Niveibacterium microcysteis: one gene and its partner. The protein of the gene in region 2 binds, or shares a complex with, the protein of the main gene of each other region. Links are inferred from orthologs where the notes say so. Each region holds a gene or a part of one and is shown on either strand. Other genes may lie near its edges.

The links.
Region 1: the proteins of dapF (region 2) and JY500_RS06760 are in contact, whole or in part, in a solved structure (PDB 5YGU), measured with the Escherichia coli proteins. The link is inferred for Niveibacterium microcysteis from one-to-one orthologs.

The regions. Positions count from the first base shown.
Region 1 is NZ_CP071060.1:1,455,414-1,460,765, forward strand. What follows is about bases 2,492-5,352. They hold JY500_RS06760 (RNA pyrophosphohydrolase), read left to right. Parts: upstream 2,492-3,582; coding sequence 3,583-4,122; downstream 4,123-5,352. Other genes in these bases: JY500_RS06755 (proline--tRNA ligase), read right to left, coding at 2,492-3,468; coq7 (2-polyprenyl-3-methyl-6-methoxy-1,4-benzoquinone monooxygenase), read left to right, coding at 4,115-4,735; JY500_RS06770 (OsmC family protein), read right to left, coding at 4,812-5,228. Also shown: JY500_RS06735 (anti-sigma factor family protein), read right to left, coding at 1-88; JY500_RS06740 (RNA polymerase sigma factor), read right to left, coding at 90-593; JY500_RS06745 (COG4315 family predicted lipoprotein), read right to left, coding at 609-992; JY500_RS06750 (lytic transglycosylase domain-containing protein), read right to left, coding at 1,079-1,708; more of JY500_RS06755, read right to left, coding at 1,723-2,491. UniProt on the Escherichia coli protein: Master regulator of 5'-end-dependent mRNA decay.
Region 2 is NZ_CP071060.1:346,285-351,749, forward strand. What follows is about bases 2,497-5,409. They hold dapF (diaminopimelate epimerase), read left to right. Parts: upstream 2,497-3,494; coding sequence 3,495-4,325; downstream 4,326-5,409. Other genes in these bases: JY500_RS01590 (helix-turn-helix domain-containing protein), read left to right, coding at 2,497-3,027; JY500_RS01595 (CoA-binding protein), read left to right, coding at 3,047-3,460; JY500_RS01605 (DUF484 family protein), read left to right, coding at 4,368-5,018; JY500_RS01610 (GNAT family N-acetyltransferase), read left to right, coding at 5,037-5,409. Outside these bases: JY500_RS01580 (exonuclease domain-containing protein), read left to right, coding at 1-1,077; JY500_RS01585 (hypothetical protein), read right to left, coding at 1,062-2,144; more of JY500_RS01590, read left to right, coding at 2,275-2,496; more of JY500_RS01610, read left to right, coding at 5,410-5,465. UniProt on the Escherichia coli protein: Involved in the succinylase branch of the L-lysine biosynthesis and in the biosynthesis of the pentapeptide incorporated in the peptidoglycan moiety. Catalyzes the stereoinversion of LL-2,6-diaminopimelate (L,L-DAP) to meso-diaminopimelate (meso-DAP).

The DNA of each region.
Region 1 (5,352 bases), 1.1 Mb from region 2 along the record:
CGACACGGGCCGAGGCCTCGGCATCGGTTTGACGGTCGACCCAGGCTTGCAGTTCGTCGGTGGAAATCGGGGTGTCTTGCTGGCTCATATCACTTCACCCGCTTGAGAGCAGGTTGCGGGAGCGCTTCGCCGCCAAGCAGCCGGCGCAATTGTTCGCGCGCACGGAACAGGCGGCTCATCACGGTGCCGACCGGAATGCCAAGTACCTCGGCCGCCTCGTCGTAGTGGAACTCCTCCAGCGCCACGAGCAGCAGTACCTCGCGCTGGGTATCGGGCAGCAGCGCGAGCGCCTGCTCCAGGTCGCGCCTGTCACCCCAGCGGTCCTGCAAGGGGCTGATTGGTGAATCGGGCAAACCGTCTTCACCCTCGTCCTGTTCAATCGCAGGACGGCGGACCTGGTTGAGCCAGATCCGGTGCATCACGGTAAACAGCCAGGCACGCGCATTACCGCCTTGCCATTGCCCGGCGCGCTCGAGCGCGCGTTGCAGCGTGTCCTGCACCAGGTCGTCGGCGCGCGTGCGGTCGCCGGCCAACGCCCGCGCGTAGCGGCGCAGGCGCGGGATCTCGGCGACCAGTTCTGCGTGCGACAGCACGAGCGCCGCTTCAGCTCAGGGTTTCACGACATGCCAGAGGCCGTTGAAGCCGTCGCCCGTGCGGTCGCCGGCCTTCGCGTCCTTGCTCCAGAAGTACAGCGGCTTGCCCTTCCAGGCCCACTGCGGCTTGCCGTCGTCGCGCTTGATCACACTCCAGTCGCCACCGCCCTTTGCGTCGGGCGCGGCGTACATCGGCGGCCAGTTGGTGGCGCAGGGGCCATTGCACACGCTCTTGCCGCTGTCGGCGCCATCCTTGTCAAAGGTGTAGAGCGTCATGCCGGAATGGCTTGTCAGAATGCCGTCCCGCACGGTTGCGGGCGTCGGTGCCTTGGTAGTCGTCGTGGCGCAGCCGGTGAGAAGCAGGGCTGCGGTGCAGAGGCAGGCGAGAGCTGTGCGCATGGCGGTGTCCTTCCGTGGGTGGGTACCTCACAAACACCTGGGGGCGCCGGTTTATTCCATCGCCGCCCCGAGTTCTGGCCGGGCTTCTAGTTCCGCGTTGGCAGCGTCTGCTGCGCGACCTTGTCGACCGGCTGCCAGCCCCACTGCCTCTCCCAGGCCGCCCGCACCATGTTCGGGTACTCTGGCCGCCCGAGGCTGCCGTTGTAGCGCCCGAGCGCGCGGTACAGGTCGCCCTTTTCGATGTCGAGGTAGTGGCGCAGGATCGTGCAGCCGTAGCGCAGGTTCGTGCGGATATGGAACAGATTCTGATCCGGCGTGCCGATCTGGCGCACCCAGAACGGCATCACCTGCATGTAGCCGCGCGCGCCGACACCCGACACCGCGTACTTCTTGAATCCGCTCTCGACCTGGATCAGGCCAAGCACCAGTTGCGGATCGAGGCCCGCACGCTGTGCTTCGTAGTAGACCGTCTTGAGGAAGTCGATCCGCTCTTTCGGATCCGGCATGCGCTTGATCAGGCGTTGCGACATCTCGCTGATCCAGGTCACGCGTTCGACCGGGCTCGGGAAGATCGGCTCCGGCGCGGCGCGGTCCGACACCGCGCCGTGCAGCGCCGCGCGCACGCTCGCCGATAGGTCCTCTTCCCGCTGTGCACCGGCGAATGCGGCCGGAGCGAGCAGGGCGATTACCAGGGGCAGGGCGTGGAGCGGTTTCATGCGCATGGCTTTGTTTACGACCCGACGCGCGCTTTCACGAAGGCCGCCAGCTCGGTGACTGCGACTTTCGTCGCTTCGGCGTCACGACGGCCCTGGTATTCGGCCTGGCCTTCCTTGAGCCCACGGTCGGAGAGCACCACACGGTGCGGCACGCCGATCAGCTCCCAGTCTGCAAACATCGCGCCCGGGCGCTCGCCACGGTCATCCAGGATCACGTCGATGCCGGCAGCCGTGAGTTCCGCGTATAGCGCATCGGCCGCGACCTTCACGTCTTCCGCTCGGTCGTAGCCAATCGGGCAGATCGCGACGGTGAAGGGTGCGATCGAATCCGGCCAGATGATGCCGCGGGCGTCGTGGTTCTGTTCGATCGCAGCACCGAGGATGCGCGTCACACCGATGCCGTAGCAGCCCATCTCAAAGTGCTTCGGCTTGCCGTCCTCGTCAAGGAAAGTGGCGTTCATCGCCTTGGAGTACTTGGTGCCGAGGTAGAACACGTGGCCCACTTCGATGCCGCGCTGGATCGCGAGCGTGCCCTTGCCGTCCGGCGAGGCGTCGCCTTCCACCACGTTGCGGATGTCGGCAACGACGTCCGGTTCCGGCAGGTCGCGACTCCAGTTCACGCCAGCGATGTGGAAGTCGACTTCGTTCGCGCCGGTGATGAAGTCGCTCATCAAGGCCACCGTGCGGTCGGCGACGATCTTGACCGGCTTCTTGAGTCCGACCGGACCGAGGTATCCCGGTTTGCAGCCGAAGTGCTCGACGATTTCGGCTTCGGTTGCGAAGCGGAAGCCGTCCTTCAATCCCTCGACCTTCCCGGCCTTCACTTCGTTCAGATCGTGGTCGCCGCGGACAAGCAGCAGCCAGACGGTGCTCTTCACGATTGCGCCGGTCTCGTCGACCTCATCGGTCGCCAGCACAAGGGACTTCACGGTGTTGGCGAGCGAGGTGCCCAGCAGGGCGGCTACATCGGCGCAGGTGCTCTTGCCCGGCGTCGGCACCTTGTTCAGGGCCTGCGTGGGCGCAGCGCGCTCGGCCAGCAGCGGCAGGGCTTCGGCGAGTTCGATGTTGGCGGCGTAATCAGACTGCGGGCAGTAGACGATCGCATCTTCGCCGGTTTCGGCGATCACCTGGAACTCATGCGAACGATCGCCGCCGATCGCGCCGGTGTCGGCCGCCACTGCGCGGTAAGTCAGGCCCAGGCGGTCGAAAATCTTGCGATAGGCCGCATACATGTTCTCGTAGCTCTTGCCTGCGGCTTCCACGTCACGGTCGAAGGAGTAGGCATCCTTCATCAAGAATTCGCGGCCCCGCATGATGCCGAAACGCGGCCGGCGTTCATCGCGGAACTTGGTCTGGATCTGGTACAGGTTCTTCGGCAGCGCGCGATAGCTCTTCAGCTCCTGGCGGGCGATGTCGGTCACCACCTCTTCGGAGGTCGGCTGCATCGCGAAGTCGCGTTCATGGCGGTCCTTCAGGCGCAGCATCTCCGGGCCCATCTTGTCCCAGCGGCCCGTCTCCTGCCAAAGCTCGGCCGGCTGCACCAGCGGCATCACCAGTTCGACCGCGCCGGCGCGGTTCATTTCCTCGCGAATGATGTTCTCGACCTTGCGGATCACCCGCAGGCCCATCGGCATGTAGTTGTAGATCCCGGCAGAGAGCTTGCGGATCAGGCCCGCCCGCATCATCAGTTTGTGGCTGACGATTTCTGCGTCGGCGGGGGCTTCCTTGAGGGTCGTGATGAAGAACTGGCGTGCGCGCATGTCGAATCGCTAAATCGGGGCAAACCGCCATTTTAGCTCAGGGGGCGTCGCTTTCCTTCGTTTGCCGCATGTGGAAGAATTCGTGGCAATTCAGCTAATTTTCAGGTGGTTCTCATGCTCGACCGGGACGGTTATCGCCCCAACGTCGGCATCATCCTGGTCAACGCGCGAAACGAGGTCTTCTGGGGTAAACGTATCCGTGAGCATTCTTGGCAGTTCCCGCAAGGCGGTATCAAGCATGGGGAATCGCCCGAGCAGGCTATGTTCCGCGAGCTCTTCGAAGAGGTGGGCTTGCGGCCGGAGCACGTGAAGATTCTTGGTCGCACGCGCAGTTGGCTGCGGTACGACGTCCCACGCCACTGGGTGAAAAGAGAGTGGCGTAATACCTATCGTGGACAGAAGCAGATCTGGTTCCTGTTGCGGCTGCTTGGCCGCGATTCGGATGTCTCTCTGCGGGCAACCGAGAAGCCGGAGTTCGACGCGTGGCGTTGGGCGGGCTATTGGGTGCCGCTGGAAGCGGTGATCGAGTTCAAGCGGCAGGTCTATCGACTGGCGCTGAATGAACTCTCCGGTGTGTTGTTCCGTGGCGTACATGCGCCCGAACGGCCGCCGGCCTACGCATTGAGTGAGGCGCATCCGAGCAATCATGATTGACGGCCTGATCATCGAATTCGATCGCGCGCTGCGCACGATCTTCGCGCCCGCACGCAGCGTGCGGCCGACCCCGGGTGCTGATCAGCCCGAGGCGGACTTGTCCGAGTCGGAGCGGGCGCATGTTGCCGGGCTCATGCGCGTCAATCACGTCGGTGAAATCTGTGCGCAGGCGCTGTATCAAGGGCAGGCGCTAACGTCCAGCGACCCGTCGGTCACCGAGGCGCTTCGCCGCGCCGCCGACGAGGAAACGGAGCACCTGGCCTGGACGGAGCAACGTATCGGCGAGATGGGGGGGCGCAAGAGCTTGCTCAACCCGCTCTGGTACGCCGGTGCGCTGTCGATTGGCGTGGTGGCCGGCAAGTTCGGCGATCGCTGGAATCTCGGCTTTCTTGCGGAGACCGAGCGGCAGGTCGAGGCCCATCTGTCCGGTCATATGGATCGCGTGCCGCACCAGGATGGCCGATCGCTCGCGATCCTTGATCAGATGCGCAAGGATGAGGCCGGCCATGCAGATACCGCTGTCGCGCTGGGCGCTGCGGAATTGCCCGCACCGGCTCGACTCGCGATGAAACTCGCTTCAAAGGTGATGACCACGGTGGCCTACCGGGTCTGAATCGTTTCGCTATGGCCACATGCGAGTAAAACAGAAACGGCGGCCGATGGCCGCCGTTGTCTTAGGCAGGCAGCGCTCAGTCTTCAACGACCTCGAAGTCGTGCGTAACTTCAGCCGTCTTGCCCAGCATGATGGAGGCCGAGCAGTACTTCTCGGCTGACAGGCTGACGGCGCGCTCGACCGCTTCCCGCTTGAGCGCCTTGCCGCGCACGATGAAGTGGTAATGAATGCGCGTGAATACTTTCGGGTCGGTCTCGGCGCGTTCGGCCTTCAACTGGGCCTCGCAGCCGGTGACAGCGTGCCGGCCCCGCTTGAGGATCGTCACGACGTCAAAGGCGGAACAGCCACCCGCGCCCGCGAGCAACAATTCCATCGGGCGAGGAGCGCGGTTCTTCCCTCCTGCATCGGCGGCGCCTTCCATGGTCACAAAATGGCCGCTTCCGGTGCTGGCAAGAAACGTCGCGTCATCAACCCACTTCACGCTGCATTCCATACTTCATCCTCTTTTGGTCTGGGGCCCAGGCTACGAGCAGGGGAGGGGCGATTCTACCGCTTGATCGAAAATGCTGCGCCGCATCATTGTTGGGCGCGAGCGGCCCGTGCCGTCAACTGAACGA
Region 2 (5,465 bases):
CAGATTGCATTCGACCCGCCGGTGCTGTGCACCGTGAAGCTGTCGCGGGCGCTGTACCCGGAGCACGCGCGACACGGTCTGGACGCGATCATCGAACGCCACGGCTACGCGGTGGAGAACCGCCATCGTGCGATGACCGATGCCGACCTTGTTTGGCGCCTGATGCAGGATGCCGCGGCGAGCTTCGATCATGACCGGCTGCTGCTGGCCCTGCGCCGTGCTGGTAGCGAAGGGGCCGCCGTGCCCAAGCTGCCGGAGGGCGATCTCGAAGCATTGCCCGAGGCACCGGGCGTCTATCTGCTGTTCGGTGCCGGCGGGCAGTTGCTGCAGTGCGGGCGCTCCAACCATCTGCGTTCGAAGGTGCTGGGCTTGTTCACCGGCAGGGGCGACGCCAAGAGCGTGAAGCTGGGCAACCAGGTGCGGCGGGTGGAAACCGAGTTCACTGCGGGCGATCTGGATTCGCAGTTGCGTGAGCTGGCACTGCTGCGCCGCCATGTGCCCGAGAAATACCCGACCCGCTCGCTTGGCTGGAGCTTCATTCCGAACCGGCGCCGCCCACCGGTGCTCGAAGAGATCGAACTGCATGGCAGCGATCCGCTTGCGTGGCGCGAGGTCTTTGGCAGCTTCCGCGGCCAGCGCGAGGCGGACAACACGCTGCGCGAACTTGCGTTGCTGCACCGCCTGTGTCCGCAGCGCCTGGGGTTGGAGAACGGCCGCGGCGCCTGCCAGGCGTACGGCCTGAAGCGCTGCGACGGTGTCTGCGTGGATGCCGAGCGGCCGGAGATCCACGATGCGCGCCTGTTGCGTGCATTGGCATCACTCGCGCCGCGCGCGTGGCCGTGGCCAGGCCCGGTGGCGATCGCGGAGCTGCATGAGGAAAGTGGCCGCGCAGCGACGCATGTGTTCGACCAGTGGTGCCATCTTGGCAGCGCGCGCGACGAGGCGGCGCTCGCCACCCTGCTCAGCGAGCCGCCGCCGCGCCGCTTCGATCTCGATATCGCGCGGCTGCTGCAGCGCTGGCTGATGCAGCCGGGTCACGCCAGCGCGGTGCGCGCACTGCCTCAGCGCGTGGTCTGACGCGATTCGATCAGCGTGCGCAGCTCGCCCGGCAGCAGCGCACGTAGCTGTTCGGTCAGCCGCGCTTCATGCTTGCGCCACGCAACGCCGGCAAACACGATGCCGAGCCCGATCGCCGTGAGCGTGAGCGGGAACAGCCAGCTGTCGCGGAAGTAGTGGTGCGACAGATCGCCCAGCACCATCGCGACGCCCAGCGCCCCGAACACCACGAAAGTCCGCCGCACAAGTAGCGCGCCAACGCCGATCAGCAGCAGGTTGATCGCGAGGTAGATCAGCTTGCCGGACAACAAGCCGGAGCCGAGTGAGCTGAGCCCGCCCCAGAAGGCCATCAGGCCGAACAGATAGAGCCAGAACGGGTAATCCTTGCGCGAACGGCTGCGCAGCTCGATCCAGAAGGCCACCAGCAGCATGATCAGGCCGAAGGCGAGCGAGAACCACTTGCGGAAGGTCCATGAGGCTTCGCTCCAGTGGTAGTTGTCGTCCGCGGCGAGGATGAAGACGGCGAGGTCCATGCTCATGTACCACAGCGTCACCGCGATCGGCATGACCAGGAAGGGCGTGCGCCAGCGGTAGAGCATCAGCGTGCCGGCGACCAGCGTGGCGAATTCCAGCGTGATCCAGCGCCAGTCGATGTACACGTGGTAATCGCGGTAGCCCTTGATGTGTTCAGCTTCGGCCCACAGCCCGAAGGCGTTCTGCAGGCCCCACACCGCCAGCGGCACCAGCACCACGATCAGCGCGGCCATGATGCCGCTGGGCACGGCCAGCCCCATACGCTCGAAGCGTTCCGCCAGCTTCCATGCAACGCCTGCATACAGCAGCGCGATGAAGAAGATGCCCCAGCCGCCGAACTGCTCCCAACCCAGAGTCATGAACAGCGACATCGCGCCGATCGCGAGCAGGCCACCGAGGTAGTACAGCACATGGGTAAAGTCGAAACGCGGTGCGTCCGGGTCGCCGGCGCGGCGGGCGGCAAGGAACTGCCACAGTGCGTCGGCCGAATCGGCGGGCAACAGACCGGCCTGGCTGGCGGCATCGAGGTCGGCGCGTTGAATGCGGAGCGTCATGTCTGGCCTTTGGGGCGGAGCGATGGCGCCATTGTGCCTGCACGCACCGGATGCTCGCGTGGCGGATTCGCTGTCGAGGTACGCGCCGCCGCCGGTATCATTTCCTGATACGCACTACTGGCCAGCCACCATGACCCAAGCTGTGGAAGTCGTTGATCTGCTGAAAGCCGCACTCAAGGCGCGCGGTATCACCTACGCCGAGTTGGCCCGTCGCGTCGGGCAGTCAGAGGCCAGCGTCAAGCGCTGGTTTGCGCAACGCAACTTCACCTTGGCGCGACTCGATACCGTGTGCGATGCGGTCGGCATCGACTTTGCCGAGCTGACCGGCGGCTTCGATCGCGAGGCACGGCTGGTATCTCGGCTGACCGTCGCGCAGGAGCGCGAGATCGTCAGCGAGCCCAAGCTCTTCCTCGCGGCCTTGTCCGCACTCAATCTGCTCGGTTTCGAGGACATGCTTGCGCTCTACGAATTCGAGCGCGCCGAGTTGATCGGCCTGCTCGCGCGGCTCGATCGCATCGGCTTCATCGAGCTGATGCCTAACAACCGGATACGTTTGCGTGTGGCCCGCACCTTCTCGTGGACGCCGAACGGGCCGATCATGGAAGCCTTCAAGGACAACGTGGCGGACTTCTTCGCGAGCGACTTCGCTGGCGCCGGCGAGGCGATGTTTCTGCTCAACGGGCGCCTTACGCCCGGTGCGCGTCATGCGCTGGCCGAACGACTGAAAAAGCTCGCGCGTGAGTTTGCGGAGCTGCATTGGGACGAGGGCACGCTGCCGCAGAGCGAGCGCCAGCCGGTGAGCCTGCTACTGGCGTGCCGACCGTGGCAGGTTGCGGCGATCCGGCCCTTCATTCGCACCACCCCGCAGCGCAAGGCGCGCTGAAACATCTGTGGAGCATGGGATGTTCAAGAATCCGGACACCAGCGCGTTGCGCGCGGCGCTGGGCGAGGTGAAGACGATCGCGATCGTCGGCGCATCGCCCAAGCCCGAGCGGCCCAGTCACTACATCGGCGCCTTCCTTAAGCAGCAAGGCTATCGGGTGATCCCGATCCATCCGGCGGCGGCGGAGATCTTCGGCGAGAAGGTCTACAAACGCCTCTCCGACGTGCCAGAGAAGATCGATCTGGCGGACTTCTACATCAACGCGGAGCGCGTCGGCCCGATGGTGGACGAGGCAGTAGCGCTCGGCATTCCCTTCATCTGGATGCAGGACCATGTTGTCGACGAGGCGGCTGCTCAGCGTGCACGCGATGCGGGCGCCACGGTGGTGATGGACGACTGCATCTATCGCCGCTGGCGGCAGCTGACGGAATGATCGAGCCGCGCTGGCCTGTGGGAGAATTGCACACATGAAACTCCGCTTCACGAAAATGCAGGGCCTGGGCAACGACTTTGTCGTGATCGACGCGGTGCGCCAGCCCTTCGAGATGACGCCCGAGCGGGCGCGCTTCCTGGCCGACCGCCGCTTTGGCGTGGGCTGCGACCAGATCCTGATCGTCGAGCCAAGCCGCCTGCCCGGCGTCGACTTCCGCTACCGCATCTTCAACCTCGACGGCGAGGTGGAGCAGTGTGGCAACGGCTCGCGCTGCTTCGCGCGCTATGTGCGCGACAAGGGCCTCACCGACAAGGACGAGATCCGCGTCGAGACGCTCGCGGGCGTGATCTCGCCGCGGCTCGGTGCCGATGGGTTGGTGACGGTCGACATGGGCGCCCCGGTGCTCGATCCGGCGCGTATCCCGTTCATTTCCGATACCGATGCGCCGGCCCAGCTGCTGGACGTTGCGGGCGAGACGATCACGATCGGTGCCGTCAGCATGGGCAACCCGCATGCGGTGCAGGTGGTGGCCGATGTCGATACCGCGCCGGTCGCGACGCAAGGTCCGCTGATCGAGCACCACCCGCGCTTTCCGGCGCGGGTGAACGCGGGTTTCATGCAGGTCGTCGACCGCCACACCATCCGTTTGCGCGTGTTCGAGCGTGCAGCCGGTGAAACGCTCGCCTGCGGTACCGGTGCCTGTGCGGCGGTGGTGTCCGGCATTCGCCGTGGTCTGCTTGACAGCCCGGTGCGCGTGCATGCGCGTGGCGGTGAGTTGAGCATCGCCTGGGCTGGCCCGGGCCAGCCGGTGCTGATGACCGGCCCGGCTGTTACCGTGTTCGAAGGCGAGATCGAAATCGATTGATGACTGCGGTGGCAAGCCACCGCAGAAACGAGGTTTACACGCATGACCGATCAGGAAGTCGTTGCCTACCTGCAGGCGAATCCCGAGTTCTTCAACGAGCAGCCGGCGCTGCTGGCCGAACTGGCCGTGCCGCATCCCGATACCGGCCAGGCGATCTCGCTGACCGAGCGCCAGTTGCTCGCGATGCGCGAGAAGCTGCAGCTGATGCAGGAGAAGATGGCCGAGCTGGTGCGCTTTGGCGAAGAGAACGACGTGATCGGCGAGAAGGTGCATCGGCTGACGCTGGGCCTGCTTGAGTCGAACAGCGTTGAAGCGGTGGTCGGCGTGATCGACACGCATCTTGTTGAAGACTTCGCAGTGCCGCATGTGGCGCTGCGTGTGTGGAACAGCATCATCCAGCGCGACACGGTTGAGTTCTCGCCCGTCTCTGAAGAATTCCGCTTCTTCGCGGCGGATCTGCGCCACCCCTACTGCGGCCCGGCGACGCAGCCGGAAGTGGTCGGCTGGTTTGGCGAGGCCGGTGCTCATGTGCGCTCGGTCGCGCTGCTGCCGCTGCGCCGCGACGGCGTGGTGTTCGGCCTGCTCGCGCTGGGCAGCGAAGATATCGAGCGCTTCTATCCGGAAATGGGCACGCTTTATGTGGCGCGCATCGCCGATCTGGTCAGCGCTTCGCTGATCAACCATCTCGGTTAGCTCAGCGTTGCCTTCCCGATGAGCGTCGCGATCGAGAACATCCGCGCTGACGACATCCTGCCCTTTCGCGCGGCGGTCGATAGCGTGGCCCGCGAAGGGCGTTTTCTCGCCAGCTATGAAGCGCCGTCGCTCGACGCGGTCGGGCGATTCGTCAATGCCAATATCGAGCACGGCTATCCGCACGTTGTCGCGCTCGCAGATGGCGCCCTGGTTGGCTGGTGCGACATCACGCCGGAAGGGCGCCCGCTCAAACGCCACGTCGGCCTGCTCGGGATCGGCGTGGTTGCAGGTTGGCGCCGCCGCGGTATCGGCAATGCGCTGATCAATGCTGCGCTGGCGCGCGCGGCGCAAGCCGGCTTTCTGCGTATCGAGCTGAGCGTGCGGGCCGACAACGCCGCGGCGATCGCCCTGTATCGCAAGCATGGATTCGTGCAGGAAGGGCTCAAG